DNA from 2 places in the Kitasatospora sp. NA04385 genome. Region 2 is predicted to be linked to the other one. Evidence: riboswitches for the same ligand, from Rfam matches in the RefSeq annotation. Region 2 holds a riboswitch; the other holds the start of a gene.
The links. Region 2 has a riboswitch for thiamine pyrophosphate ahead of thiC (phosphomethylpyrimidine synthase ThiC). Riboswitches for the same ligand answer to the same signal wherever they lie in the genome.
Positions count from the first base shown of each region.

Region 1: another riboswitch for thiamine pyrophosphate. It lies ahead of thiO (glycine oxidase ThiO); the one in region 2 lies ahead of thiC (phosphomethylpyrimidine synthase ThiC).

Region 1 is NZ_CP054919.1:2,111,532-2,129,213, forward strand. Features, by position in the region: gene HUT16_RS09145 (DUF3040 domain-containing protein) at 1-368, opposite strand, end outside; gene HUT16_RS09150 (methyltransferase domain-containing protein) at 599-1,351, opposite strand; gene HUT16_RS09155 (SAV_6107 family HEPN domain-containing protein) at 1,459-1,959, opposite strand; gene HUT16_RS09160 (DUF4126 domain-containing protein) at 2,442-3,053, shown strand; gene HUT16_RS09165 (NAD(P)/FAD-dependent oxidoreductase) at 3,105-4,493, shown strand; gene HUT16_RS09170 (hypothetical protein) at 4,501-5,223, opposite strand; gene metF (methylenetetrahydrofolate reductase [NAD(P)H]) at 5,387-6,301, opposite strand; gene HUT16_RS09180 (polyprenyl synthetase family protein) at 6,507-7,613, shown strand; gene HUT16_RS09185 (VanZ family protein) at 7,620-8,285, opposite strand; gene thiE (thiamine phosphate synthase) at 8,528-9,175, opposite strand; gene HUT16_RS09195 (Rv2175c family DNA-binding protein) at 9,172-9,537, opposite strand; gene HUT16_RS09200 (NAD(P)/FAD-dependent oxidoreductase) at 9,554-10,759, opposite strand; TPP riboswitch at 10,836-10,949, shown strand; gene thiO (glycine oxidase ThiO) at 10,944-12,098, shown strand; gene thiS (sulfur carrier protein ThiS) at 12,095-12,304, shown strand; gene HUT16_RS09215 (thiazole synthase) at 12,308-13,099, shown strand; gene pknB (Stk1 family PASTA domain-containing Ser/Thr kinase) at 13,233-14,969, shown strand; gene HUT16_RS09225 (sulfite oxidase-like oxidoreductase) at 14,987-15,625, opposite strand; gene bfr (bacterioferritin) at 15,916-16,395, shown strand; gene HUT16_RS09235 (bacterioferritin-associated ferredoxin) at 16,436-16,684, opposite strand; gene HUT16_RS09240 (class II 3-deoxy-7-phosphoheptulonate synthase) at 16,826-17,682, opposite strand, start outside.
Region 2 is NZ_CP054919.1:4,175,146-4,187,489, reverse strand. Features, by position in the region: gene HUT16_RS18740 (hypothetical protein) at 60-1,241, shown strand; gene HUT16_RS18735 (hypothetical protein) at 1,394-1,540, shown strand; gene thiC (phosphomethylpyrimidine synthase ThiC) at 1,606-3,399, opposite strand; TPP riboswitch at 3,395-3,527, opposite strand; gene HUT16_RS18725 (hypothetical protein) at 3,640-3,840, shown strand; gene HUT16_RS18720 (flotillin family protein) at 4,026-5,510, shown strand; gene HUT16_RS18715 (3-oxoacyl-ACP synthase III family protein) at 5,636-6,643, shown strand; gene HUT16_RS18710 (glycosyltransferase family A protein) at 6,640-7,395, shown strand; gene HUT16_RS18705 (class I adenylate-forming enzyme family protein) at 7,559-9,034, shown strand; gene HUT16_RS18700 (hypothetical protein) at 8,986-9,636, opposite strand; gene HUT16_RS18695 (cytochrome P450) at 9,623-10,063, shown strand; gene HUT16_RS18690 (NAD(P)-dependent oxidoreductase) at 10,111-11,004, shown strand; gene HUT16_RS18685 (hypothetical protein) at 11,001-11,201, opposite strand; gene tenA (thiaminase II) at 11,379-12,035, opposite strand; gene HUT16_RS18675 (cupin domain-containing protein) at 12,073-12,344, opposite strand, start outside.

The DNA.
Region 1 (17,682 bases), 2.1 Mb from region 2:
CTCTGTTCGTCGCGGCGGCGCTGCCAGCGCTGTTCCATTCGATCGACGACGCCGGACTTCCGGCGTGGTCCCGCGCTCTGTCGCGGGCCGTGCCCGGCCGGGCCGCGGCGCCACGCGGTGACCGCGAGGACCGCACAACCGAGCATCACCAGGAACCCGACCACGCTGACCCAGATGACCTGGGCGACCAGGCCGCCCATGAGCAGCGCGATGCCTGCCACGAATCCCGCCACGGCCAGGTAGACCCGCCGACGGGTGTAGGTGTGCAGGCCGGTTCCCTCGAGCGCTGACGCGAACTTGGGATCTTCGGCGTACAGCGCTCGCTCCATCTGCTCGAGCAGTCGCTGCTCGTGCTCCGAGAGCGGCACGGAGTCCTCCTACTCGTCGGTCGCGGGGCGACCGGTCCGCCACCCCTGGCTCGGGCCTGTGTGGTCCATATGCCCCACCGGTCTGGCCGTCATGCTTACCGGCTTTACCCAGATCATACGGTCCACGGCCGCGGTTCGGCGTGGTCAATCAGGCGTGGCTCGGGCCACCGCTCCGGCGGCCCGCACCCCTGCAACGAGCGGAGGGCCCGCTTGGTGCCCCCCGCGGCGGATCAGATCGCCTCGGCGAGCAGGTGGAGCTGGGTGGCGACGGCGTGGAAGGCGGGCTGCTCGGCGGCGGCCAGCTCCAGCTTGAGCAGGGCGTCGAGCGCGCCGGGCTCGGTGTCGACCAGGACGCCGGGGACGAGGTCGGCGAAGACCCGGATGCCGTGCACCGAGGCGACCCGCAGCCCGGCGCCGGTGGCCAGCGCGTCCAGCTGCTCGCCGGTGAAGCGGCGGGGCATCGGGTCCCCGGCGCCCCAGCGGCCGTCGGGGGCGTCCAGCGCGGTGCGGGCCTCGGTGAACTGGCCGGCCACCGCGCGGGCCAGCACCGCGCCGTTGCGGTTGGCGGCGAGCAGGCTGACCAGGCCGCCCTTGTCGAGGGTGGCGACCAGGTTGCCGAGCGCCTCGGCCGGGTCGTCGACGACCTCCAGGACGCCGTGGCAGAGCACCGCGTCGACCGATCCGGCCGGGACGAGTTCGGGCAGCGTCTGGGTGTCCCCCTGGACGGCCCGGACCAGCTCGGTGACGCCGGCCTCGGCGGCCCGGCGCTCCAGGGCGAACAACGCGTCGGGGCTGGGGTCGACCACGGTGACCCGGTGGCCCAGCCTGGCCACCGGCACGGCGAAGTTGCCGGTGCCGCCGCCGGTGTCGACGACCTCCAGGACCGGCCGTCCGAGCTCGGCGGAGCGCCGCTCCAGCGCTTCCCGCACCACCTCCCACACCACGGCGGTACGCAGCGCACTGCGGGGACGAGTCGGATACAAGGCGGCACCCCTCTTGGCAGGTCTTCCACGGCGGGAACGCCTCCACCTTATCCGCCGGGATCGACCGGCCGGGGCGCGGCGCAGCGCCGGACGGCAGGTACCGGACGTCAGGGGTGCAGGGCCAGGATCCGCTCCACGATGCGCAGGTACAGGGCGGTGTTGCGGATCAGGTCGTCCGCGTCCCGTTCGCCGGCGGCACCGGCGATGCCGGCCTCGGCGGCGGCCCGGCGGCGCGCCCCGGCCGCGAAGTAGGCGGCCCACTCGGCGAGCTCGGGGGCGACCTCGGGCAGCAGCTCCCAGGCCGGGCGGATCGCCTGGCGGCGGCGCGGGTGGCGCACCGGGCGGCCGCGGACGGCGAGCACGGCGGCGGTGGCGCGCAGCGCGGCGAGGTGGGCGGTGGCGTAGCGCTCCAGCGGGTCCTGTCGGCCGCGGGCGTGCACCAGGGTGCGGTGCGCGTGCCGGAGCAGTTCGAGTGCGGCCGGCGCGGCGGAGCCGCGGCGCAGCACCGGGTGGACGTCGCTGCCGCGGGAGGCGGGCAGGGTGGGCTGCTCGACGGCGGGTTGATCGACGGCAGGACGGACGACAGGCTCAGGACGGCTGATGGTCATGGGTCTCCCCCGTTCACTCCGGACCTTGCCCGGACCGGTCGGTCCGCGCATGCATCCATCGTGAACGGGGGGTCTGACAACTCGGGGTCCCCCGACCCCGTTCCAGTCGTCCCCCACGGCCGGTCTCCCCGGATTCCCCCCAGGGGGAGGGGCCGGGCTCCGCCGCCCCGTGTCGGCGGTGCCCGGCCCCCGTTCCGGCCGTTGGTCGCGCTCCGGGCCGTGGTGTCGACCGTCGTTCCCCCTGAACCCGACGGTCGGGCCCCGAGCGCTCCGGGTGGCTCCGCCCGGCGGCGGCCTTCCCGGTGCCCACCACTCTGCCGTCCGCCGGGGCCGCCGGGTATCCGTGCGGGTACTCAACCGGTGATCTGAGTACGGATACTCAGCCGCCCGCCGTTCGACCGCCCTCCCCCGCCCCGGGCCCGGCCCGGTACGGTGGCCGCGTCCCGCCCGAGGGCCGGGCGGACGCGTCGAAGGGGGCCGCCGTGGGGGCCGTTCCGCTGATCTTCACCAGCGGCTGGGCGAGCGGGATCAACGCGTACGCCGTGGTGCTGCTGCTCGGCCTGTTCGGCCGCTTCGGCGGGGCGGACTCGGTGCCGCCGGTGCTGGGGCGCACGGACGTGCTGCTGGCCGCCGGGGCGCTGTTCCTGTGCGAGGCGGTGCTGGACAAGATCCCGTACGTGGACAGCCTCTGGGACGCGGTGCACACGGTGGTCCGCCCGGTCGCGGGCGCGACGGTGGGCGCGCTGCTGGCCGCGCACGACCCGGGGTCGCTGGGCGAGGTCGCGGCGGGGGCGGTCGGCGGGACGACGGCGCTGCTCAGCCACTGCGTCAAGGCGGGCCTGCGGATGGCGGCCAACACCTCGCCCGAGCCGGCCTCGAACGTCCTGCTGAGCCTGGCCGAGGACCTCTCGGTGGCCGGCCTGGTGACGCTGGCGATCTTCCACCCCTGGCTGGCCGCCTCGGCGGCGGCGGTGCTGCTGGCCCTCGGCGTGCTGCTGGTGTGGTTCGCGGTGACCCGCATCCGGCGCTTCTGGCTGCGCCGCCGGGAGCGCCGGGCGCGTCGGCGGGCCGGCGGGGCGGTGGCGGCCGGCTAGCCCCGGCGGGCGGGGCCGACTAGGGCCCGGGGGCGCATAGGATCTTCTGCCATGGCTCGGATCATCGTCGTCGGCGCAGGCATGGGCGGTCTGGCCGCCGCTTCCCGGTTGGCCACCCTCGGGCACCGGGTGACGGTGCTGGAGGCCGCCGGGACGCACGGCGGGCAGGTGGGGCACCACCGCCGGGAGGGCTTCGGGTTCGACACCGGGCCGGGGCTGCTCGCGCTGCCCGCCGTCTACCGCGACCTGGCGCTGAAGACCGGGCGGGAGCCGCTGGAGCAGCTGGTCGCCCTGCGGCCGGTGGATCCGGAGAGCCGGCACCTGTTCCCGGACGGCACCGAACTGCTGCTGCCCAACGCCTCCCGGGACGGCGTGGTCCGGGCGCTGGACGCGGCGTTCGGCGCGGGGGCCGGCGCCCGCTGGGGCGAACTGGTCAACCGGGGCCGCACGGTGTGGGAGGCGACCCGCCGCCCGCTGCTGGAGGAGCCGCGCCCGGCCGTCGACCCGGCCGACCCGTACCCGGTGCCGCCGCGCCGCGGCCTGTCCCGGCTGCTGCCGCGCGGACGGCACACCCTGGCGGACGCGGCCCGCGAGCTGGGCGGCGGGCCGGGCCCGGCGGCGCTGCTCGGCGAGTACGCGCTGCGCTACGGCCTGGACCCGCGCACCGCGCCCGCCTCGGCGACCGTGCTGCCGTACATGGAGCAGTCCTTCGGCGTCTGGTACGTCGACGGCGGGCTGCGGGCGCTGGCCGACGCGGTGTTCGAGCGGTGCGGGAAGCGCGGCGCGGAGTTCCGCTTCGACACCCCCGTGCGGGCCCTGGAGCGGGACGGCGGGCGGGTGGTGGGCGTGCGCACGGACGCGGGGGTGCTGACGGCCGACGCGGTGCTCTGCTCCGTGCCCGGCCTGGGCGGCGCCGGGCCCGCCGCGCCTGCGCCGGGCCGGTTCACCGTGCTGCTGGCGCTGGACGGCGCCCGCCCGGCGGGCACCGCGCACCGCACCGTGGTGCACGCGGCGGACGGGGCGGCCGAGGCCCGCGCGGTCTTCACCGACGGCGTGCTGCCGGACCGCCCCACCGTGCAGGTGCTGCGGCCCGACGACCCGTCGCTGGTGCCCGGCCCGGACGCGGAGGCCGCCGTGCTGACCGTCACCGTGCCCGCCGGGCTCACCCTCGGCGACGCCGAACGGGACGCCTACGCCGGGGAGTTGCTCGCCCACCTGGCCGCGTCCGGCCTCGACCTGCGCCCCCGGCTGCGCTGGCGGGAGACCCGGCTGACCGCCTCCGTCCCGCCGCCCTCGCTGGCCGGCGGACACCTCGCGCCGGCCAACGAGCCCGGCCCGCCCGGCCTGTACCTGATCGGCGCGCACGCCCACCCGGGCGGCGGGCTGGCCCGGGTCGGGATGTCCGCCTCGATCACCGCCGGACTGCTCGGCCCAGCCTGACGGGGCGTCAGTACTGCTGCTGGTAGTACCAGTTCTGGTCCTGCTGCGGCTGCTGCTGCGGGACGTACGGCTGCTGGTACTGCTGCTGGGTGTACGGGTCCTGGTAGACCGGCTGCCCGTACTGGTCGTAGCCGATCAGCTGCAACTGCGGCTGCGGTTGCGGCTGTTGCGGGACGTACTGCTGCTGGTAGCCGTAGTCCTGCTGCTGGACGTAGCCGTACTGGGGCTGCTGCGGGACCTGGTAGGCGCTCTGGTCGTCGGCGTAGACGCCCGCGTCGAGCTGCTGGAACTCCTCGTACCCGGCGAACTGCCCGGCGTACGGGTCGTGGGCCTCGTACGGCTCGTCCTCGACCGGGCCGACCTCGCCGACCGGGACGACCGGCTCCGGGGCGGCGGCCGCGGCGGCCGTCCCGCCGGTGGCCGCGGCCAGCAGCGGGACCTTCGCCAGCGAACCGGGCAGTCGGCCGTCCGAGCGGCGCAGCGACCAGCCCACCGGGCGGCCGCGCCTGACCGCGCCCGTCACCATCAGCTGGCCGAGCCCGAAGCCGGCCGCGCCCGCCACTATCACCGGCACCGAGGAGGCCCGCATCCCGGCGACCACGCCGAGGAAGCCCAGCAGCGCGAGCGCCCGCCAGTGCAGCGGGGCCCGGTTCTGCAGCAGGAGTTCGGCGGTCAGCCAGAGCGCGACCAGGGCCAGCGCGCCATAGAGGAGCAGGTATCCGATGCCCATCCCCGCAACCTCCAGACGCCACCATCACCGCGCGGTTGCGGGCGACTGTACAGCCTCCGGACGGACACCACCTCATCCCGGGCACGGCCTTCTCGACGGGCCTGGACCAGCGCGTGCGCAGGCCTCCGCCCCGCGCGGCGGACTCCCCGCCGCCGGAGCCGGATCAGCGGGTGTGCAGGCCCAGGTTCTGGTAGATCTCCAGCGTCGAGGTGGAGTGGTTCAGCGTGATGAAGTGCAGGCCCGGGGCGCCCTCCGCGAGGAGCCGCTCGGCCATCGTGGTGGCGTGCTCCAGCCCCACCGCGCGGACGGCCGCCGGGTCGTCGACGACGGCCTCCAGCTTGCGGCGGAAGTCGTCCGGGAAGGCGGAGCCGGACAGCTGCGGGAAGCGCACCAGCTGGCGGCTGTTGGTGACCGGCATGATCTCCGGGATGATCGGCGTCTCGCAGCCGGCCGCGGCGACCCGGTCGCGCAGCCGCAGGTAGTCCTCGACCTCGAAGAACATCTGGGTGATCGCGTAGTCGGCGCCGGCCCGGCACTTGGCGACGAAGTGCCGGATGTCCTCGTCCCAGTTCTCCGAGCGCGGGTGCATCTGCGGGAAGGCCGCGACGCCGACGCAGAAGTCGCCGATGCCCTTGATCAGCTCGACCAGCTCGGCGGCGTAGGTGACGCCCTCGGGGTGGCGGACCCACTCGCCCAGCGGGTCGCCGGGCGGGTCGCCGCGCACCGCGAGCACGTTGCGCACGTTCTGGTCGGCGTACTGGCCGATGATGTTGCGCAGCTCGGCCACCGAGTGGTCGACGGCGGTGAGGTGGGCGACGGGGGTGAGCGTGGTCTCGGTGGCGATCCGCCCGACCAGGTCGACGGTGCGGCCGCGCGAGGAGCCGCCCGCGCCGTACGTCATGCAGACGAAGTTCGGTTCCAGGCACTCGACCCGGCGGATCGCGTCCCAGAGCTTGCGCTCGGCCTCCTCGTTGCGCGGCGGCATGAATTCGAAGGAGAAGGAGCGGTCGCCGGCCGCCAGCAGGTCGCGCACGGTCTGCGCGCGGTCGTTTCTGGTGGTGGGAATCCCGAGTGCCATGCTGGCAGGTTATCCGTCGGCGGCGCGGCCCGGACAAACAACGTCCATCTCCTGAGACGTCACTTGAGATTTTCGGCCAGCCGGTCGCGGGCCCGGTCGAAGGCCCCCGGCGGGCCCGGTCGCGGGCCGCCGGAGAGCGGGTGGAACGGCCCACCCTGCGCGGAGCGTTAATCTGACTGTCAGCCCCATCGATCCGGAGTCTCAGGTGCCCTCCTCCATCCGCCTTCCCCGCAACCCCGTCGACGCGGAGGACGTGCGCGACCGCGTGAACCGCACCCTCGGCACGTTCATGGTCGAGCGGGCGGCCCTGCTCTCCGGGATCTCCGACCAGCTCGGGCCGGTCTCCGACGCGCTGCGCGACTTCCTGCTGGACGGCGGGAAGCGGCTGCGCCCGGCGTTCTGCTACTGGGGGTGGCGGGCGGCCGGCGGCGCCGCGGACGAGCCCGGGATCGAGCGGGCGGCGGCCGCGCTGGAGCTGCTGCAGGCCAGCGCCCTGGTGCACGACGACCTGATGGACCGCAGCGACACCCGCCGCGGCCTGCCCGCCGTCCACCGCCGCTTCGAGAACCTGCACCGGGCGGGCGGCTGGCGCGGCGACCGCGAGCAGTACGGGGCGTCCGCGGCGGTGCTGCTCGGTGACCTGCTGCTGATCTGGTGCGACGAGCTGTTCCAGCGCTCGGGGCTGCCGACGGCCGCCGTGTCGGCCGCCAAGCCCGCGTTCGACCTGATGCGCACCGAGGTCATGCTCGGCCAGTACCTGGACGTGCTGGAGCCGGTCGCGGGCGACTCCACCGACGGCGGGGCGATCGACCGGGCCCGGACCGTCCTGCACTACAAGTCCGCGAAGTACACCATCGAGCGGCCGCTCCAGGTCGGCGCGCTGCTGGCCGGCGCCGCCCCCGGCCTGGTCGAGGCGCTCGGGAACTTCGGCCTGCCGCTGGGCGAGGCGTTCCAGCTCCGCGACGACCTGCTGGGCGTCTTCGGCGACCCGGCGGTCACCGGCAAGCCGGCCGGCGACGACCTGCGCGAGGGCAAGCGCACCCTGCTGGTCGCGCACGCCATGCGCGGCCTGGGCCCGGCCGACGCCGCCCACCTGGACGCCCGGCTCGGCGCGCCCGGCCTGGACGCCGGGGAGATCGCCGACCTGCGCGACCTGATCACCCTCAGCGGCGCCCCCGACCTGGTCGAGGCCCGGATCGACGCGCTGCTCGCCGAGGCGCTGGACGCCCTGGACGCGGCCCCGATCGCCGACGGCCCGACCCGCGAGGTGCTCCGGGCGCTGGCCGACGCCGCGACGGTCCGCAAGTACTGACGGGGGTCAGGCCCGCCGCCACCAGCGGCGCGCGGCCAGCGCCGCCAGCGCGGCCCCGCCCGCGTTCAGCAGCACGTCGTCGACCGAGGAGACCCGGTCCAGCCGCAGCACGTACTGGGCGAGCTCCACCAGCACCGAGCAGGCCGCGCCGAGCGCCAGCACCCGCCGCACCGAGGCGAGCGCGGCGAACCGCACCGGGGCGAGGAAGCCGAGCGCGGCGAACACCAGCAGGTTGCCGCCGATCTGGGCCACCGCGGTGGCGGGCGGGCCGGCCGCGACGACCTCCGCGATGTCGTGCAGCGGCACCAGGTTGACCCGGCGGCGCGGACCGCCCGGGTCGGCGCCGGGCAGCAGGATCATCCACACCCACGGCGCCGTCCCGTAGACCGCGCCGACCTCGGCCAGCGCCGAGCGCCGAGCCCACCCCGGCTCGACCCCGGCCGCCCGGCGGCGGCGGGCCAGCAGCCAGGCCGCCAGCACCGCCGCCGGCAGGGCGGCCGCGGCCAGGAAGACGATGCCGTTGACGGTGCCGACCCAGCCGTTCCACCCGGCGCGGTGGCCGCGGCCCAACGGCCGCTGGGCGAGGAAGGCGACGGCCGCCGCCGCGAGCAGCGCGGGAACGAGCAGGGCGGCCCGGCGGGTGCGGCGGGCGGGTGGCGCGAGGGGCTCCATGCCTGCACGGAGGGCGAACCGGGCCGCCCGGTTCCCGCCCGGGGGCCTGGCGCCCCCGCGTTCCGCCGGAGCGGGGACGGCCGTGCCGCCCGGCCGCGGCGACGGGACGGCCGCGCGGGGTTCCGGTCGCCGGCGGGACCTGCCCCGCAACCGGATCTCTCCCGTGCTCCGCTTCCGCCCCGTGCGGGGTCCGGCGGGGCGGGGCGCTCGACCGGCGGAGGAGCGCCCCGCCCGGAGGGCGCCTAGCGCAGGCGGGCGGCCAGCGCGGCCGCGGCCGCGCCGGGGTCCTCGGCGGCGGTGAGGGCGCGGACCACGACGATCCGGGTGGCACCGGCGTCCAGGACCTGCTGGAGGTTGTCCTGGTCGATGCCGCCGATGGCGAACCAGGGGCGCTCGGGGCGGCGCGCGGCGGCGTGGCGGACCAGGTCGAGGCCGGGGGCGGGCCGGCCGGGCTTGGTGGGCGTGGGCCAGACCGGGCCGGTGCAGAAGTAGTCGACGCCGGGCTCGGTGAACGCGGTGTCGACCTCGTCCTCGGCGTGGCAGGAGCGGCCGATCAGCACGTCCTCGCCGAGGATGCGCCGGGCGACGGCGACCGGCAGGTCGTCCTGGCCGAGGTGCAGCACGTCGGGCCGGGCGCCGTACGCGACGTCGGCGCGGTCGTTGACGGCCAGCAGCTTGCCGTGGCGGCGGGCCGCGTCGGCGAAGACCTCCAGGTGCTCCAGCTCCTGCTTGGCCTCCAGGGCCTTGTCGCGGAGCTGGACGACGTCGACGCCGCCCGCGAGCACCGCGTCCAGGAACTCGGGCAGGTCGCCCTGGGCCCGGCGGGCGTCGGTGCAGAGGTAGAGCCGGGCGTCGGCCAGCCGCTGCCGGGCGGTGGGCGCGGCCGTCACAGGGCCATGGCCTGGGCGCGGCGCTTCACCTCGGTGCCGCGGTTCTCGCGCAGGGCCTGGATCGGGCTGCCGGGCAGGGAGTCGTCCTCGGTGAACATCCACTCGAGGATCTCCTGGTCGGAGAAGCCGCAGTCGCGCAGCACGGTGAGGGTGCCGACCAGGTGCTTGACCGGGCCGTCGTCCTCGATGAAGTCGGCGGGGACCTGGAGGGACTTGTTGGGGCCGCGGCGGACGGCCAGCAGGGTGCGGTTGCGCACCATGTCGCGGACCTCGGTGATCACCACGCCCCACCGCTCCGAGATGTCGGGCAGGTACAGCCAGGCGGGGACCAGGGCGTCAATCTTCGGATCAATCTCGCTCACTCCCCCAGCCTAGGCGCTATCGGGCGGCGGCCTTCAACTGGACGGCGGGGTCGGCGGCGCGCGCCGGGTCCAGCGCGGTGCCGCGTTCGATCAGGCGGCGGCCCTGGGCCAGGTCGCGCGGGCGGTCGACGGCGAGCAGCGCGACCGGGACGCCGTCGCGCAGCCACAGCACCGTCCAGTCGGGGTCGGACGGGGAGCCGCGCCACAGCAGGTGGTCGGCCCCGGCGTGCCGGCCGGCGTACTGGACCGTCCGGCCGAACTGCTCGGACCAGAAGTACGGGACGGGGTCGTACGGGGCGTCGAGGGTGCCGAGCAGGGAGGCGGCGACGGCGGCGCCGGAGTGCAGGGCGTGGTCCCAGTGCTGGACGGCGAGCCGGGTGCCGGAGCGGGCGGAGGGGTAGGAGGTGCAGTCCCCGGCGGCGAGGACGCCGGGCAGGGCGGTGCGCAGCCGGTCGTCGACCGGGATCGTGCCGTCGGGGTCGAGGGCGAGCGGGCCGTCGGCCAGCCAGTCGGTGGCGGGGCGGGCGCCGATGCCGACCACGACCTCGTCGGCGGGCAGGTGGGTGCCGTCGGTGAGCAGCACCCCGCCGGCGGCGGCGCCGGCCACCGCGGCGGAGCAGCGCAGCTCGACGCCGGCGGCGGCGTACCAGTCGGCCATCAGGGCGCCGAGTTCGGCGGGCAGCGCGCCGGCCAGCGGGGTGGCGGCGGCCTCCACCACCGTGACCTCGCAGCCGAGCCCGCGGGCGACGGTGGCGGTCTCGGCGCCGATCCAGCCCGCGCCGACCAGCACGGTCCGGCGGCCGGGGGTGAGGGCGGCGCGCAGCGCGCGGGCGTCGTCGACGGTGCGCAGGGTGCGGGCGCCGGGCAGGTGGGGCAGGGTGCGCGGGGCGGCGCCGGTGGCGATCACCAGGGCGTCGTAGCGCAGTTCGCCGCGGTCGGTGCGCAGGACGCCGTCGTCGAGGCCGGTGGCGCGGCGGCCGGTGAGCAGCTCGACGTCGAGGCCGTGCCAGTCGATCTCGAAGGCGGTGGCGTCGGCCTTGCCGAGCAGGACGTCCTTGGAGAGCGGCGGGCGGTCGTAGGGGAGGTGCGGTTCCTCGCCGACCAGGGCGAGCGGGCCCCGCCAGCCCCCCTGCCGCAGGTTCAGGGCGGCCTGGGCGCCCGCTATGCCCGCTCCGACCACGACGACCCGGTCCGTTGCCCTCAGCTCAGCCACGCCGTCCACCCTACCCACCGCCGGGTGTCCGCCCCGGGCCCGCGCCTTCGGGTGCGCGGCGGCCCGGCGTTAAGGTGGGGGTGACTTCACTTCACACGGGAGCCCGGTGCACCGGGCTGAGAGGCGGGCTGTGGCGGCCCGCGACCGTCCGAACCTGATCCGGGTCATGCCGGCGAAGGGAGATCGAGCCGCTGTGGCACATTCCCGCGCGTTGGACGTGCTGGTGGTCGGCGGGGGCATCATCGGGCTGGGCGTCGCCTGGCGCTCGGCGCAGCGCGGCCTGGCGGTCGCGCTGGTCGATCCGTGGCCGGGCGGGGGCGCGGCGCGGGTCGCCGCGGGCATGCTCGCCCCGGTGACCGAACTGCAGTACGGCGAGGAGCCGTTGCTGCGCCTGGGGATGGCGTCGAACGAGCGGTACGCCGCGTTCGCCGCCGAGCTGACCGAGCTGACCGGGCTGGACACCGGCTACCGGGCCACCGGCACGCTGGCGGTGGCGCTGGACTCCGACGACCGCGAGGAGCTGCGCGAACTGCACGCCTTCCACGGCCGGCTGGGCCTGGCGTCCCAGTGGCTGACCGGCCGCGAGTGCCGCCGGCTGGAGCCGATGCTGGCCCCGGGGGTGCGCGGCGGCCTGCACGTCGCCGGGGACCACCAGGTGGACGGCCGCCGGCTGGCCGCCGCGCTGGTCGTCGCCTGCGAGCGCGCGGGCGTGGTGTTCCACCGGGCGGAGGCCGCCGAGCTGCTGGTCGAGGACGGCCGGGCGGCGGGCGTGCGGCTGTCGACCGGCGAGCGGGTGGCGGCCGGGCGCACGGTGCTGGCCGCCGGGTCGCGCAGCCACCTGCTGCCGGGCCTGCCGGCGGGGGTGCTGCCGGCGGTGCGCCCGGTCAAGGGCCAGGTGCTGCGGCTGCGGATGCCCACCGCGCACGGCCCGTTCCTGTCCCGCAACGTGCGGGCGGTGGTGCGCGGGCAGCACCTGTACCTGGTGCCGCGGGCCGACGGCGAGCTGGTGGTCGGCGCGACCACCGAGGAGCTGGGCCACGACACCACCGTCACCGCGGGCGGCGTCTACGAGCTGCTCCGGGACGCGCACGAACTGGTGCCCGGCATCACCGAGTTGCCGCTGCTGGAGATCGGCGCGGGGCTGCGTCCGGGCTCCCCGGACAACGCGCCGCTGCTCGGGCCGACCGCGCTGGACGGCCTGGCCGCCGCCACCGGGCACTACCGCAACGGGGTGCTGCTCACCCCGGTCACCGCGGACCTGCTCGCCGACTACCTGGCCACCGGTGAACTCCCGCCGCTGGCCGCCGACTTCACCCCTGACCGCTTCACCCCCAAGGTCCCCGCATGAACACCATCGCCCTGACCGTCAACGGCGAGCCGCGCACCCTGCCCGCCGCCACCACGCTGGACGTGGTGGTCGCCGAGGTGTCGGCCGCCAACACCGGCGTCGCCGCCGCCGTCAACGAGGCCGTGGTGCCCCGCAGTTCGTGGCCCGCCACGGCGCTCGGCGAGGGCGACCGGGTCGAGATCCTCACCGCCGTCCAGGGAGGCTGAACCATGGCTGACGACGCGCTGGTCATCGCCGGCACCACCTTCTCCTCCCGCCTGATCATGGGCACCGGCGGCGCTCCCAGCCTGGAGGTGCTGGAGCAGGCGCTGAAGGTCTCCGGAACCGAGCTGACCACGGTGGCGATGCGCCGGGTCGACACCGCCACCCAGGGCTCGGTTCTGGAGGTGCTCTCCCGCAACGGCATCCGGGTGCTGCCCAACACCGCGGGCTGCTACACCGCGGGCGAGGCGGTGCTGACCGCCCGGCTGGCCCGGGAGGCGCTCGAAACCGACTGGGTGAAGCTGGAGGTGATCGCCGACGAGCGGACCCTGCTGCCCGACCCGATCGAACTGCTGGACGCCGCCGAGACGCTGGTCGACGACGGCTTCACCGTGCTGCCGTACACCAACGACGACCCGGTGCTGGCCCGCAAGCTGGAGGACGTCGGCTGCGCGGCGATCATGCCGCTGGGCTCGCCGATCGGCTCCGGCCTGGGCATCCGCAACCCGCACAACTTCCAGCTGATCGTGGAGGCCGCGAACGTCCCGGTGGTGCTGGACGCGGGCGCGGGCACCGCGAGCGACGTCGCGCTGGCGATGGAGCTGGGCTGCTCGGCGGTCATGCTGGCCTCCGCGGTGACCCGCGCGCAGGACCCGGTGCTGATGGCGGAGGCGATGCGCAAGGCGGTCGAGGCGGGACGGCTGGCGCACCGGGCCGGGCGGATCCCGCGCCGCTACTACGCCGAGGCGTCCTCCCCCACCGCGGGCCTGGCCGACACCCGCGAGCGTCCGGCGTTCTGAGCCGCGCCCGCCGGGGCGAACCGACCACCGCCCCGGGGGCGTCCCTGCGGGCACGGGCCGGTCGCCGGTCCGCCCCGACATCCGGCCGCTCCCGGTGGGCGACCGGTCCGACCCCTACACTCCTCTGGTGGACATGACCCTCGACGACCCCCTGCACGGCGTGCTGCTCGACGGCCGCTACCGGATTGAGCAGCGGATCGCGGTCGGCGGCATGGCGACCGTCTACCGGGGCACCGACACCCGGCTGGACCGGACGGTGGCGCTGAAGCTGATGCACCCCTCGCTGATCGGGGACGCCGACTTCACGGCCCGCTTCATCCGGGAGGCGAAGGCGGTGGCCCGGCTTGCCCACCCGAACGTGGTGAACGTGCTGGACCAGGGCGCCGACCCGCGGGCCGTGTTCATGGCGATGGAGTACGTGCCCGGCCGCAACCTGCGCGACGTGCTGCGCGACCGCGGGGCGCTGTCGGTGCGGGCCGCGCTGGACGTGCTGGAGCCGGTGCTGGCGGCGCTCGGCGCGGCGCACCGGGCCGGCCTGGTGCACCGGGACGTCAAGCCGGAGAACGTGCTGATCACCGACAACGGCATGGTGAAGGTCGCCGACTTCGGCCTGGTCCGGGTGCTGGAGGGCGGCGACGCGACGGGCGCCTCGGCCACCGAGACCGGCCAGCTGCTGGGCACCGTCTCCTACCTGGCGCCGGAGCAGATCCGCCAGGAGCCCACCGACCAGCGGGTGGACGTCTACGCGGCGGGCATCCTGCTGTACGAGATGCTGACCGGCGCCAAGCCGCACACCGGGGAGCACGCCGCCCAGGTGATGTACCGGCACCTGCACGAGGACGTCCCGGCGCCGTCGCTGACCGCGCCCGCGGTGGGCCCGGAGCTGGACGCGATAGTGGCGGCGGCGACCTCCCGGGACCCGCAGGCCCGGCCGTGGGACGCGGTGGAGCTGCTGGCCGCGGTGCAGCGGGCCCGCCGCTCGCTGCCCGTCGAGCAGTTGGACGCGGAGCCGCCCGCCTCGACCCGGCCCACCCCGCGCTACAGCCCGGGCGAGGCCACCGCGGTGCTCGAGCAGCTCCCGCCGCTGGAGCGCACCAGCGTGCTGGAGGTCCCGCCGGAGCTGCTGCCGCCGGTGCGCCCGGTGGTGAACGACGACCCGCCGCGCGGCCGGCCGCGCCGCTCCCCCCGCTCGGCCTTCGGCCGCCACCCGGCGGCCTGGTCGGCGGTGCTGGTCGCGCTGCTGCTGGTGGTGGGCGGCGTGACGTACGCGCTGTCCAGCGCGGTGTACGCGACGGTGCCCAGCGTGCTGGGGCAGAACCGGGAGCAGGCGGCGGCGACGCTGGACCGGCAGGGCCTGCACGGCTCGTTCAGCGAGCAGTTCAGCGAGTCGGTGCCGAACGGCTCGGTGATCTCCACCGACCCGGGGGTGGGCGCCAAGGTCCGCAAGAGCGACGGGGTGAAGGTGCTGCTCTCGCGCGGCCCGGAGCGGGTGGCGGTGCCGGACGTGACCGGCCGTCCGCAGGCGGACGCCGCCAAGGCGCTGGGCGACGCCCGGCTGACGGCGGGCACCAGCCGCGAGGAGTACAGCGACACCGTGCCGAAGGGCTCGGTGATCTCCACCGACCCGGCGGCCGGCAGCAGCCAGTCGCCCGGCTCGCCGGTGGCGCTGACCGTCTCCAAGGGCATGCACGTGGTGCCGGACGTCAAGGGGATGGGCAAGGAGGACGCCTCGAAGGCCCTGCAGGACGCCGGGTTCGTGCCGGAGATCGCCGGTCTGATCCCGCTCGGCAAGGTCACCGGCCAGTCCCCCGCGGCGAACACCCCGGCGAAGCAGGGCAGCACCGTGACGATCACCATCAGCCTGTTCTGACGCCCGGCCCCGGGGGTTCAGCGCAGCGGGCCGTCCCCGGGCTGCTCCTGGTAGGAGTAGCGCTGCTCGCGCCAGGGGTCGGCGAGGTTGTGGTAGCCGCGCTCCTCCCAGAAGCCGCGCCGGTCGGCCCGCATGTACTCGACGGCGCGCACCCACTTGGGGCCCTTCCAGGCGTACAGGTGGGGCACCACCAGGCGGACCGGGAAGCCGTGCTCCAGGGTGAGGGTGCGGCCGTCGTGGTGGGTGGCGAGGACGGTGGACGGGTCGGCGAAGTCGGCCAGCCGCAGGTTGGCGCTGTAGCCGTACTCGGCCCAGACCATCACGTGGGTGACCGACGGGTCGGGCGGGACGAGGTCGAGGACGGTCTTGGCGGCGACGCCGGTCCACTCGTTGCCGAGCATCGAGAACTTGGTGACGCAGTGCAGATCGCCGCGGACGGTGGTCTTGGGCAGGGCGTGGAAGCCGGCGAAGTCCCACCTGGCCTTCTCCGCGTCGGCGGTGGCCCCGAACACCTGGAAGTCCCAGCTCTGCGGCTTGAACCGGGGCACCGGCCCGTAGTGCAGGACCGGCCAGCCGCGCTGCGGCCGCTGCCCCGGGGGGAGCCTCGGGTCAGTCGTCGGCTGCTGTTCCGGTTCGCGCTGACCCATGGTCCCCATGGTGACAGACGGCGGGCGCCGCACCACGGGCGCCCCCGTTGCGCGCCCCCGGGGAAATCCGCCGCGGCGGAGGGGGGGAACACGGGGCGAATCCGCGCGGGCGTTCGGGCGAGATACCCCCGAACGGCCCAATGCTTTCGACGTCACCGCAGCTCAGAGCGGTTCCGACGGGCCGGAAAGGGCGATCTCCGGGGCGGCTGTAAGCGTGAACTTACTGGAAGCGCACCCGTTCAACTGCCACGATTCGGGGCATCCGGACACCGACCGGAATGCGGACAGGAAGGCAGGCCATGCAGGGCGACCCCGAGGTCATCGAGTTCCTCAACGAGCAGTTGACCGCCGAACTCACCGCCATCAACCAGTACTTCCTGCACGCGAAGATGCAGGAGAACTTCGGCTGGACCAAGCTCGCCAAGTACACCCGGCACGAGTCCTTCGACGAGATGAAGCACGCCGAGATCCTGACCGACCGGATCCTCTTCCTGGACGGCCTGCCGAACTACCAGCGGCTGTTCCACGTCCGGATCGGGCAGACCGTCAAGGAGATGTTCGAGGCCGACCGGCAGGTCGAGGTCGAGGCGATCGACCGGCTGCGGCGCGGGATCGTGGTGATGCGCGCCAAGAACGACGTCACCTCGGCGAACATCTTCGAGGCCATCCTGGAGGACGAGGAGCACCACATCGACTACCTGGACACCCAGCTGGAACTGCTGGACAAGCTCGGCGAGGCGCTCTACATCGCGCAGCTGATCGAGCAGCCGGAGAGCTGAGCCGGAGAACCGGGCCGGAGGGCTGGGCCGAACGGGGGGGTCAGGCGGCCTTCGGGGCGACGGCGGGAGCGGTGGCCGGGTCGGCCAGGCCGAGCCGTTCGGCCAGCCGGGCGGTCGGGCAGGGGCGGGCGCCGTGCTCGCCGAGCAGCGCCTGGATGCGCCGCACGCAGGAACCGCAGTCGGTGCCGGCCTTGCAGCCCTGGGCTATCTGGCGCGGGGTGTTGGCCCCCTCGTCGATCTTCTGCTTGACCTGGGCCTCGGTGACCGCGTGGCACATGCACACGTACATGTGCGGCCCCTTCCACGATTGGTGCGGTTTACTGAGCCTTACCTTACCTGGCGCTCCGGGTACGAAAAAGGCCCCTCCGCCCGGAATCACCCGGAAGCGGAGGGGCCTTCGTCACATCGGGACCCTCGGGTCACCGGCCGCTCACTGGCCGCGGTACATCTCGGCGACCAGGAACGCCAGGTCCAGCGACTGGCTGCGGTTGAGCCGCGGGTCGCAGGCCGTCTCGTAGCGCTGGTGCAGGTCGTCGACCAGCACCTCGTCGCCGCCGCCGACGCACTCGGTGACGTCGTCGCCGGTCAGCTCCACGTGGATGCCGCCCGGGTGGGTGCCCAGCGCGCGGTGCACCTCGAAGAAGCCCCGGACCTCGTCCAGCACGTCGTCGAACTTGCGGGTCTTGTGGCCGCTGGAGGCCTCGAAGGTGTTGCCGTGCATCGGGTCGGTGATCCACACCACCTGGGCGCCGGACGCGGTGACCTTCTCCACCAGGGTCGGCAGGTGGTCGCGGATCTTGCCCGCGCCCATCCGGGTGATGAAGGTGAGCCGGCCGGGCTCGCGCTCCGGGTCGAGGCGGTCGATCAGGGTCAGCGCGTCGTCCACCGTGGTGGTGGGGCCGAGCTTGACGCCGATCGGGTTGCGGATCTTCGACGCGAACTCGATGTGCGCGTGGTCCAGCTGCCGGGTGCGCTCGCCGATCCACACCATGTGGCCGGAGACGTCGTACAGCTCGCCGGTGCGCGAGTCGGTGCGGGTCAGCGCCGTCTCGTAGTCCAGGATCAGCGCCTCGTGCGAGGAGAAGAACTCGACCGTCTTGAACTCCTCCGGGGCCACCCCGCAGGCGTTCATGAAGGCCAGCGCCTGGTCGATCTCCCGGGCCAGCTGCTCGTAGCGCTGGCCGGCCGGGGAGTTGCGCACGAAGTCCTGGTTCCAGGCGTGCACCTGGCGCAGGTCGGCGTAGCCGCCGGTGGTGAAGGCGCGCACCAGGTTGAGCGTCGCGGCGG
Region 2 (12,344 bases):
AGGCAGGCACTTCACTAGGCAGTTCAGCGCCTTGCAGCGCCCCCAGAGACAGGTCCCAGATGGCCAACGACGTGCTACGAAGGCTTCGGCTCAGGCGGGAGTGGACGCAGAGCGACGTGGCAAAGCGGGTGAACGCCCGAATTCAGGCGGAGACCCATCGGGAATCGGCGATTGACGCCAACGTGATCAGCCGCCTAGAACGTGGCGTAATCAGCTGGCCCGACGAACACGTCCGTGCTGCACTGCGCGGCGTGTTCGGTGTGGCGACGAACGCGGAGCTGGGCCTGTTCTCGAAGCGGACCCGGCGCGACCGGGAGGAGGTGAGCGAGTCGAAGCGCCGCGATTTCCTGGCCGTCTCCTTGGCCTCGATCCTTCCCGACGTCATGCCGTCCCCGTCTTCCCTGGGGATGAAGGACATCGACGACATCGCCGAACGGACCTTCGCACTTGAGGAGTGGGACCGGCGAAGCGGTGGCCTGGCCACCCGCCACCTCGCCTTCGCCGAACTGCGGAACACCGTCGACCTCACCAAGTCCTCGATGGGGCCCCGCGTCCGGGACCGGCTGTGCGGCCAGATCGCCAACCTCGCCGATCTCGCCGCGTGGTCGGCGTTCGACGCGGGACAGAGCTCGTCGGCGCGGAGCACGTTCGGGCTCGGCATCAAGGCAGCCCAGGAAGCCGGCGACGACGGACTCCTGTGCCACGTCGCGACCGGCCTCGCCCGTCAGGAGATCGCCGAACGCAAGCCGGTGGACGCCGTCGCCCTGGCCGACATGGCAATGGGTGACGTGCCGCTGTCCGCGCTCGCGATGATCGCCGCGGTGAAGGCCCAGGCGTACGCCGTCCAGGGTGACGAGGCCGAGGTGATGCGGCAGATCAGCCTTGCCGAATCGATCTACAGCCGCGTCACCGATCTACGCAGCGAACCGCGTTGGATGTGGTACTTCACCGAGCACAAACTGCACGGGGAGACCGGCCACGCCCTCTACCTGCTTGCGACGGTCAAGGGACGGCCGGTCTCCGACCTCGTCTCCCGCCTCCGTCGCGCTGTGGACTCCCAGACCTCCAACCGGGCCCGTTCCAAGGCGATCGACACCGCCCAACTGGCCACGGTGCTCTACCGCCAAGGCGCACGCGAAGAAGCCGAGCACTACGCCCGCACCGCCACCGACCTTTCCACCGTGGTCCGCTCCGCACGACTGGACGCCGCACTGGCCGAGATGAGGAGAGCCCAACCGTGACCATCGAAGACGTGATCAAGGAAGCCGCCGCCCGTGGCGTCACCGGCCTGCCCTAGCCTTCCCGGCTGACGCACGTCCGGGTCTGGCCCGGCGCGTCGCAGTGGGTCGGCGAGGTCGGCGAGCCGCCCCACAACGAGACCGTGGGCGAGGGCATGTTCGACACCAAGGACGAGGCTCAGGAGGCCGCGTTGCAGTCCGTCACCGACAGCCGGGCTCTCCTGCTCGCGCTGCTGCCCACCGATCTCGCGGCAACGGCCACGGAGTGGCCCGCCCCGATCGTGAGCACCTGGAACGCCTGAGAACGACCAGGGCGGCCGCACCGGGAACACCGGTTCCCCGTGTGGCCGCCCGTGTGGTTCCGCTGTCAGTCGGCCAGCGGGAGGTACACCCGGCTACCGTGCTCCGCGAACTCCTCGGACTTGGCCTGCATGCCCGCCAGGGCCTCGGCGTCGTACTCGGTGTTCACAGCCTTGTCGCCGTACAGCTCTGTGATGCTTTTGCTGATCTTCATCGAGCAGAACTTCGGGCCGCACATGGAGCAGAAGTGCGCGGTCTTGGCGGGTTCCGCGGGGAGCGTCTCGTCGTGGAAGGCGCGGGCGGTCTCCGGGTCGAGGGCCAGGTTGAACTGGTCCTCCCAGCGGAACTCGAAGCGGGCGTCGGAGAGGGCGTCGTCCCAGGCCTGGGCGCCGGGGTGGCCCTTGGCGAGGTCGGCGGCGTGGGCGGCGATCTTGTAGGTGATGACGCCGGTCTTGACGTCGTCGCGGTCGGGCAGCCCGAGGTGCTCCTTGGGCGTGACGTAGCAGAGCATCGCGGTGCCCCACCAGGCGATCATCGCGGCGCCGATGCCGGAGGTGATGTGGTCGTAGCCGGGCGCGACGTCGGTGGTCAGCGGGCCGAGGGTGTAGAACGGGGCCTCGTCGCAGATCTCCTTCTGCAGGTCCATGTTCTCGCGGATCTTGTGCATCGGGACGTGCCCGGGGCCCTCGATCATCACCTGGACGTCCTTGGCCCGGGCGATCCGGCCGAGCTCGCCGAGGGTGGTGAGTTCGGCGAACTGGGCCTCGTCGTTGGCGTCGGCGATCGAGCCGGGGCGCAGGCCGTCGCCGAGCGAGAAGGTGACGTCGTAGGCGCGCAGCAGGTCGCAGAGTTCCTCGAAGTGCGTGTAGAGGAAGTTCTCCTGATGGTGTGCCAGGCACCAGGCGGCCATGATGGAGCCGCCGCGCGAGACGATGCCGGTCTTGCGGCGGGCGGTCAGCGGGACGTACCGCAGCAGGACGCCGGCGTGCACGGTCATGTAGTCGACGCCCTGCTCGCACTGCTCGACCACGGTGTCCCGGTAGACCTCCCAGCTGAGGTCCTCGGCCCGGCCGTCGACCTTCTCCAGCGCCTGGTAGAGCGGGACGGTGCCGATCGGGACGGGGGAGTTGCGCAGGATCCACTCGCGGGTGGTGTGGATGTTGCGGCCGGTGGAGAGGTCCATGACGGTGTCGGCGCCCCAGCGGGTGGCCCAGGTCATCTTCTCCACCTCCTCCTCGATCGAGGAGGTGACCGCGGAGTTGCCGATGTTGGCGTTGATCTTCACCAGGAAGTCGGTGCCGATGATCGCCGGTTCGACCTCGGGGTGGTTCACGTTGACCGGGATGACGGCCCGTCCGCGCGCCACCTGCTCGCGCACGAACTCCGGCTCCAGGCCCTCCCGCAGCGCGACGAACTCCATCTCCGGGGTGATCAGCCCGCGCTTGGCGTAGCCGAGCTGGGTGACGGCGGCGCCGTCGCGGGCCCGCAGCGGGCGGCGCGGGCGGCCGGGGAAGACGGCGTCCAGGTTGCGCAGGTCGCCGCCACGCGGGGCGGTGTGCCTGATGCCGTCGTCCTCGGGGCGGGCCGCGCGGCCCTCGTACTCCTCGACGTCCCCGCGCCGGCGGATCCAGGGGTCGCGCAGCGCGGGCAGGCCGCGCCGGACGTCGGCGGTGTGGGACGGGTCGGTGTACGGCCCGGAGGTGTCGTACAGCGGGACGGTGCGCCCGTCGGTGAGGTGCACCTCGCGGTAGGGGACCCGCAGGTCGGGGCTGCTCCCCTGGCGGTACGCCTTGCGCCAGGCCGGGGTCGGGTACCCGGCGGCCGGCTGGTGGGCAGAGGTGTGCTCGGTGAATGCGGTCATGCGACCTTCAACTCCCTACGCCGGCATTACCCGGTCAGGTTCCTGCGGTCGACGCAGCGGTTGGTACGCGGGCCGCGTACCGTCAGCGCCCTCTCAGCCCGGTGCTCCGAGCTCCCGTTCCGCGCAGGGGCGTTCGCCGCCTGCGTTCGCCGTTCACCGTAGGGCACCGGGCACGGATGGTCCAGCACGCCTCCGACCGGCCGCTGTTCACCGCGCCGACGGGCGGGGGACAATCCCCGGGTGATCGGACTGGTGGGACGGGTGACGGGGCGGATCGGCGCGGGCCTGGTCGGCGAGGTGATGGTGCACGTCCCCCAACGCCAGGGCAGCGAGGCGTTCCTGGCGTACCGGGCGGTGCCGGGCGAGCCGCTGGAGCCCGGCACCATGGTGGTCGTGGTCGATTACCAGCCACCGCGCACGGTGTACGTCGAGCCCTACTGACGGCGCCTCACCAAGGCCGGGCAAAACCCGCGCAACGGTTTCGAGACAGTGGGCGCTCCCGTCGGCGCGACCCCTTCCCCCGCGATCACGGCAGGCGGAGAATGCGGCTGCCACCGGGTTCCGCGCCCACAACTGCACCACCCAGCGCAGCCACGGACCGGTGTGCCACGAAGGGGGAGATCGCGATGCTGATCGGCATCGTCGGAGCCGTTGTCGCAGGGCTGCTGGTCGTGGTCCTGCTGTTCAAGATGATGTGGCGGGTCGCCGAGCCGAACGAGGCGCTGGTGATCTCGGGTTCCAAGCACGGCGAGGGCCTCGGCTTCCGCGTGGTCACCGGACGGGGCACCTTCGTGCTGCCCGGCGTCCAGGTGGTCCGGCGGCTGTCGCTGGACCTCAACGAGGCCGCGCTGGACGTCGAGTGCGTGACCTCGCAGGGCATTCCGGTGCACGTCAAGGGCGTGGTCATCTTCAAGGTCGGCGACGACCCGGTGTCCATCGCCAACGCCGCCCGCCGCTTCCTGGACCAGCAGAAGATGATGGGCCAGCGGGTGCACAACGTGTTCGCCGGCCACCTGCGCTCCATCGTCGGCGGGCTGACCGTCGAGGACATGATCCGCGACCGCGAGCGGCTCACCGGGGAGACCCGCTCCGCCTCGGGCATCGAGATGGAGAAGCTCGGCCTGATCATCGACTCGCTGCAGATCCAGGAGATCCTGGACCCGACCGGGTACATCACCAACCTGGCCGCGCCGCACGCCGCCGCCGTCCAGCGCGACGCCCGGATCGCGGCCGCCGAGGCCGACCGCCGGGCCACCGAGGCCGAGCAGGAGGCGTTCGCCCGCAAGGCCGAGGCGACGCGCAACTCCGGTATCCAGCAGGCCGGTTACCAGGCCGAGATGGACACCGCCGCGGCCCGCGCGCTCCAGGCCGGGCCGCTCGCCCAGGCCGCCGCCCGGCAGGAGGTCGTGGTCCAGGAGACCAAGGTCGCCGAGCTGGAGGCACACCGCAAGGAGCAGCAGCTGCAGGCCGACGTCCGCAAGCCGGCCGACGCCCGCGCGTACGAGACCCGCACCAAGGCCGAGGCCGACCGCGACGCCCGGATCTCCGCCGCCGAGGCGCTCTCCCGGGAGACCGACCTGAAGACCGCCGCCGAGGCCAACCGGGTCAAGGTCGCCGCGGCCGCCGAGGCCGAGGCCACCAAGGCCCGCGGCCTGGCCGCCGCCGAGGCCACCCGCGCCACCGGTGAGGCCCAGGCCGCCGCCGAGGCCGCGAAGGGCCTGGCCGAGGCGGAGGCCGCCCGCGCCAAGGGCCTCGCCGCGGCGGAGGCCACCCGGGCCCAGGGCCTGGCCGAGGCCGAGGGCATCAAGGCCCGCGCCGCGGCCCTCGCCGAGAACCAGGAGGCGGTCGTCGCCCAGCAGCTCGCCGAGAACTGGCCCGCCATCGTCCGGGCCGGCGCGGACGCCTTCGGCAACGTCGAGCACATGGTGCTGCTGAACGGCGCCGAGGGCATGTCCGAGATGTTCGCCAAGGCGCTCACCATGGGCGGCACCGGCCTCGGGCTGGCCCGCCAGCTGCTCAACTCGATGACCCCGGCCGCCCCCGCCGAGGCCCCGGCCGAACCGGCCCCGGCCACCCAGGTCATCCCGGTCCAGGTCGACACCGGCAACTGACCACCGGCCGGCCGGGCCGGTACGACGGCACCGCCGCCGTACCGGCCCGGCCGGCTCCGCATCCCCGACCCCGGCTGAGTACCCGTACTCACGCCCCGGCCGCCGCCCCGGGAGAGCATCGGAGCATGGACCCGCTGCCCCGCGTCGGAATCACCGCCGTCGGCTCCCACCTCCCCGGACAGGCCGTCACCTCACGGCAGTTGCAGGACGAAGTGGCCGCCGGCGCCCGCCTCCCGCTGCCCGACGGCATGTTCGAGAAGGCCACCGGCATCCGCACCCGCCGCTTCGCCGGGCCCGACGAGCACCCCTCCACGCTCGCCCTCGCCGCCGCCCGGAAGGCCCTCACCCGCCGCCGCCTGGACCCCGGCGACCTCGACCTGCTGCTGTTCGCCTCCGCCTCCCGGGACGTCTGCGAACCCGCCACCGCCCACCTGATACAGGCCGAACTCGGCTCCCACGCCCATGCGTTGGACGTCGCCAACGCCTGCAACAGCTTCCTCAACGGCATCGACACCGCCCGCGCGATGATCCTGGCCGGCCGCGCCGCCCGCGCCCTGGTCGTCACCGGCGAGACCCCCAGCCGGGCCATGCGCCGCGACCCCTCCGGCCTCGCCGAACTCCGCGCCGGCTTCGCCGGCTACACCTTCGGCGACGGCGCCGCCGCCGTCCTGCTGGAACGCGTCGACCGCGGCGGCATCCTCGACGTCGAGACCCAGACCGCCTCCGAGCACTGGGAGGTCGGCGGCATACCCGGCGGCGGCTCGCGCCACCCGCGCGGCGACGAGTGGAGTTACTTCCGCGGCGGCGGGAAGGAGTTGCGCGGCGTCTTCGAACGGATCGGCGCCGACATCCTCACCCGCGTCGCCGCCCGCACCGGCCTCGGCTGGGACGCCTACGCCCGCGTCCTGGTCCACCAGGTCACCCTGCCGTACCTGGAGCGCTTCGTGGAGCTCACCGGCGTCCCCGCCGACCGGCTGGTGGTCACCGTCCCCGAGCTCGGCAACCTGGCCTCCGCCACCATCGGCGTCCAACTCGACCTCGTCATGGACGAGTTGGACACCGGCGACCGCGTCCTGATGGTCGGTCTGGGCGGCGGCGTCAGCCTGATGACGATGGTCTGGGAGAAGTCATGACCGCACACCGGACGACCGAGCTCTGGGTGATCGTCCCCGCCTACCAGGAGGCCGCCCGGATCGACGGCGCCCTGCACGCCCTCGCCGCCCAGCACGACCGCGACTTCACCCTGCTGGTCGTCGACAACGGCTCCACCGACACCACCGGCGCGCAGGTCCTCGCCTTCGCCCGCACCGCGCCCTTCCCCGTCCACCTGCTCACCGAACCCGAGAAGGGCGTCGGCTGCGCCGTCGACACCGGCTTCCGGCACGCCATCGCCCGCGGCGCGACGCTACTGGCCCGCACCGACGCCGACTGCCTGCCCGAACCCGGCTGGACCGGCGCCGCCCGCGCCGCGATGCTGGCCTGCGGCGGGCTGGTCTGCGGACGCGTCACCGCCCGCCGCGACGAGCACGGCCCCGTCGGCCGCACCGTCTTCCGCGTCCTGGTCGCCCTCGGCGCCTTCTTCGGCCGCGTCCGCCCCGCCCACCGGCGCCGGCACGGCTACCTCACGCCCTACCGCATGCACGCCGGCAACAACATGGCCATCACCGCCGCGCTCTACCTCGCCACCGACGGCATGCCCCGCCGCCCCTCCCCCACCGACCGCGCCTTCATCAACCACATCCGCCGCCGCACCACCGCGATCGTCCACCGCCCCGACATGGTCGTCCAGAACTCCACCCGCCGCATCCGCGCCTACGGCCTGCGCGGCACCGCCCGCTGGTACCTCGAACGCGGCGCCGGCCACCGCGACGTCGACATCCGGTAGGGGAGAACGCGCCACCGGCGGCTCGGGGAACGGCGGGCCCGTGGCTGCCGACGGTTCACCGCCGTTGCCCGCATCGGCTCCGGGTGCTGTCACCACGGCCCGCAGCAGCACGGCCCCGCCGTTCCCCGAGCCCCCGAGTACCTGTTCACGGAAAGGATCCCCCGTGCTCGACCAGCTCGCCCGCACCCTGCGCGAAGGCGCCTCGCGGCCGGCCCTCCTCGGCGCCACCCGCCGCGGCGCCCCCCGCGTCCTCGCCCGCTGCGGCGAACTCGCCGACCTCGCCGAGCGCCACGCCGCCGCGCTGCACCACGTCCACGGCCTGCGGGCGGGGGACACCCTGGGGGTGGCGGTGCGTCCGGGCCCGCGGGCCCTCGCGGTGCTGCTGGCGGCGCACCGGCTGGGCCTGCGCAGCGCCGTGTTCGACCCGGGCGCCGGGCCGGAGGTGCTGCGGGCGCGGCTGGCGCTGGCCCCGCCCGCGCTGATCCTGGCCGATGCCGCCGCGCAGGCCGTCTCCGGGTGGGCCGCCCCGCTGGCCCGCCGCGCCGGGCTGGAGCTGCCGCCGCTGGCGGCCCTCGCCCCGGTGGCCACCGTCGGCCCCCGCCACCCCTGGTGCGCCCGCCCGCTGGCCGGGCACCCGGGGCCCGCCCCCGCCCCGTACGAGGGCGACGGGGACGCGGTGGTCGTGTTCACCTCCGGCACCACGTCCGCGCCGCGCGCGGTGGTGCACTCGCGGGCCTCGCTGGCCGCCGGGATGCGGGCGGTCGACGCGCTGGTGCGCCCCCGGCCGGGCCGGACGGTGCTGGGCGGGACGACGTTCGTGCTGGTCCCGGCGCTGGCCGCGGGCGCGGTCGTCGCCCTGCCGGCCCGCCGCACCGCCGTGCTCCAGCGCCAGATCGACCGGCTCGCCCCGGACGAGACCTACCTGACGCCGCCCCGGCTGCGGCCGCTGACCAGGCTCACCGGCCGGGTCTGGACCGGCTCCGCGCCCGCCGACGCGGCGCTGCTGCGCCGGGCGAAGCAGGCGGGCGCCCGGGAGGCCTGGGGGGTGTACGCGCTGACCGAGCTGTTCCCGGCCGCGGCCGTCGAGGAGCGCGACAAGAGCGCCCACGACGGCCCGGGCGACCTGCTCGGCCACCCGCTGCCCGGCGTCCGCACCCGGCTCGGCGCGGACGGCGAACTGCTGCTCGCCGCCCCGTCCGCCCGCGACCGCTACCTGGGCGAGGACCCGGACCCGTGGGTGCGCACCGGCGACCGGGCCCGCCTCGACCCGGACGGGCGGATCGTGCTGGCCGGCCGGCTCAAGGACATGGTGCTGCGCCGCGCCGAGAACATCTACCCGGGCCTGTACGAGCCCTCCCTGCACCTGCCGGACGTCGAACTCGCCGTCCTGGTGGGCGTCCCCGCGCCGGACGGCGACGAGCGGCTGGTCGCCCTGGTGCAGCCCCGCCCCGGCGCCGACCACCACCGCCTGCGCGCCGCCCTGCGCGCCCCGCTCGCCCGGATGGGCACCGCCCGCCCCGACGCCCTGCTGCTCGGCCCCGTCCCGCTCACCGGCCGCTCCCGCAAGCCCGACCGCCCGGCGGCCGCCCGCTACTGCGCCCACCGCCTCGCCACCCCGCCCGCCCGGAGCCCCCGTTGACGCCCGCGCGGCGCGCCGACCGCGCGGTCTACCTGCGCAGCCACCCGCTGCTGTTCGCCCTGCTCGCCGCGACCAGGCACCGGCCGGTGCTCCGGCTCGGCCGCACCGTGCTGGTCCACCACCCGGACGCCTACCGCGAGGTGCTCACCCGCGTCCCGCTCGACCGGACGGCCGCGCGCACCACCGGCGGCACCGCCGCCCGGCTCACCGGCGGCAGCCTGCTCTTCGACCAGCAGGGCGCCGAACACCGCACCGCCCGAAGCGAGTTGGCGAGCCTGCTGGGCCCCTCGGGGGTGGCCGCGCTGCACCCGCTCTGGCAGCGGGTCCTCGACCGGCGGCTGACCGGCCTCGACGCGCCCGTCGACCTCGTCCCCGTCGTCCGCGAGCTGGCCGGGGCCACCGCCGCCGCGCTCACCGGCAGCGACGCCGACCCGGTCCGGCTGGCCCGCGCCGCCGAGCGGGCCGCGGCCACCACCGCCCGCGCGCACCTGCCGTCCCTGCTCCCCGCCCGGGCGGGCGCGCCGCGCCCGCGAGGCCGCCGAGGAGCTGGGCCGGCTGCTGCCCGACCCGCGCGACGCGATGCTCGCCGTGGCCGCGGTCAACACCACCCTCGCCGCGCTGCCCCGCGCCGTCGCCTGGTGCGCCCGCGACCGGCTCTGGGACCGCGCCCACCGGGACGCCCCGGCCCTCGCCGCGGAGCTGCTCCGCCGCACCGCCGCGTCCCCGGTCCTGCCGCGCGCGGCCGCCGCCGACGCGACCGTGCTCGGCCACCGGATCCGCCGCGGCGACCGCCTGCTGCTGGTCGCCCGCCACGCCGCGCAGGCGCACCGCGACACCCCCGCCCACCCGCACGCCACCCGGGCCCCGTTCGGCCTCGGCCCCCACAGCTGCCCCGGCGCCGCCCTCGCCCGGGCCCAACTCGCCCTGCTGCTCACCACCCTGGCCCCGCACCACCCCCGCGTCCTGCGCACCGCCCCCCACCCCACCAGCGCCCTCCCCTCCTACCGCAGCTGCGTCCTCCAGAAGTAACCGCCAGGGGCTCGGCCCCTCAACCCCGTTCGCGGAAAGGACCCGCGTTGACCACCCTCGCGCTGACCGGCGCCACCGGCTTCTGCGGCTCGCACCTCGCCGCCCTCGCCGTCTCCCGCGGCCACCGCGTCCTGGCCCTCGGCCGCCGCCCGCCCCGGCACGGGACGCACGTGCCGTGGGACGCCGTCGGCGGCCCCGTCCCGCCCGAACTGCGCGCGGCGGACGTGGTGGTGCACTGCGCGGCGGCCGTCGGCGACCACCCGCCGGGCTCGCCCGCCGAGCGCACCCAGTACGAGGTCAACGTCGGGGCGACCCGGCGCCTGCTGGAGGCCGCCGCCGGGACGCCCTTCGTGTTCGTGAGCAGCGCGAGCGTCTACGACCCGCGCCCGGACCGGTCGTTCGTCCCGGAGGAGCACCCCACCGCCGGCGGCCACCTGAACGCGTACGGCCGGACGAAGGCGCTCGCGGACGCCCTCGCGCTGGCCGCGGGCGCCGTGGTGCTGCGCCCGCGCGCGGTGTACGGGCCGGGCGACCCGCACCTGGTGCCGCGGCTGCTGGCCGCCGTCCGGGGCGGGGTGCTGCCGCTGCCGGGCCGGGACGTGGAACTGAGCCTGACCGCGGTGGAGAACCTCGCCGAGGCGTGCCTGCTGGCGGCGGGCTGGCCGCCGGGCGCGTACAACGTCGCCGACCGCGCCCCGTACGGCCGGGACGCCGCGCTGCGGGCGGTGCTCGCCGCGCACCGGCGCCGGGCCCGGCTGCTGCACGTGCCGCCCCGGCTGGCGGCGCTCGCGGTGGGGCGGCGCCCGCACCTCACCGCGTACGCGCTGGACCAGCTCGCGCACCGGGTGGTGCTGGACACCCGGAAGTCCCGGTCCCGGGGCTTCACCCCGGGCCGGGACCTCGACGACTACCTGGCGGGCCCGGCCCGCGGCGGGCGCTAGTTCCTGGCGGCCTTCTTGAGCAGGATCACCACGACCGCGGCGATCGCGACCAGGACCAGCACGTTGATCGCGAAGGCGACGATGCCGGCCACCACGCCCACGATGGCCCAGAAGATCTTCCAGGCGATCACCAGCAGCAGGATCGGCACGACGATGTTGCGCACCCACGAGGGCAGCGACTTCCAGAACCCGGCCATGTCCGTACCTTCTCCCCTCGGGGTCGGTGCCGGTGTTTCCGGCTGCGTTCCCGCTCCCTCGATCTCGACACTTCGATCGTAGGCGGGAGCGGGAGCCGAAATCGAGGGGGTCCGGCCCGGAGAGAACCCGGAGATCCTTCCCTGACCCGAGGGCCGCTGCGGCCTCGGGGAGAACCCTCAGACCGGCCAGGCCTCGCAGTGCCAGGCGGCGTCCCAGAACATCCACTCGTAGCGCGAGGTGGTGGTGAAGTGCTCGACCACGCGCCGCCGTTCGGCCGCGGACAGCTCCTCGCCGATCCGGTCGGTGAGCTCCAGGACGCGGCGCACCACGCCCTGGAAGCCCTCGTCGCCGTACGCGGCGATCCACTTGGCGTACAGCGGCTCGGGGGAGGAGCGGCGGGCCAGCTCCTCGCCGACCCGGGCGTAGATCCAGTAGCAGGGCAGCACGGCGCCGAGCGCCTCGGCGAAGGAGCCGCCGTAGGCGGTGGCCAGCAGGTAGGAGGTGTAGGCGCGGGTGGTGGGCAGCACGGTCCCGTCGCCCTCGGCGGGGCCGCCGAGCGCGGCCATGAACTCGCCGTGCATATCCTGCTCGGCGGCGATCGCGCCGACCGCGTCGTTGCAGAAGGCCAGCACCTCGTCCTCGCCGGGGGCCTTGGCGGCGCAGACGGCCAGCGCCCGGGCGTAGTCGCGCAGGTAGTGGGAGTCCTGGACGACGAAGTGCCGGAACGCGGCGCGCGGGAGGGTGCCGTCGGCAAGGCCGAGCAGGAAGGGGTGGTCGAGGATCCGGCGGTAGGTCGGCTCGGCGGCCGCCCACAGTTCGTCGGTGAGCTTCACGGGTTCGTCCTCCTGCGCGGGCGCGGCTTCGGCACGGTCAGTCCTCCGGCGGGGAGAAGACCACGAGCACCCGCAGTTCCTCGGTGATGTGGTGGAAGCGGTGCTCCGTCCCGGCGGGGACGAACACCACGCTGCCGCGCCCGACCGCGGCGGTCTCCCGGCCCACGGTCAGCTCGGCCCGGCCGCTGACCACCAGGTAGATCTCGTCCTGGGCGTGCGGGGTCTGCGGGTCGGCGTCGCCGGGGGAGAGCGCGTACAGGCCGGCGGACATCGTCGGCTGCTTCAGGAAGCGCAGGTACGCGCCGTCGC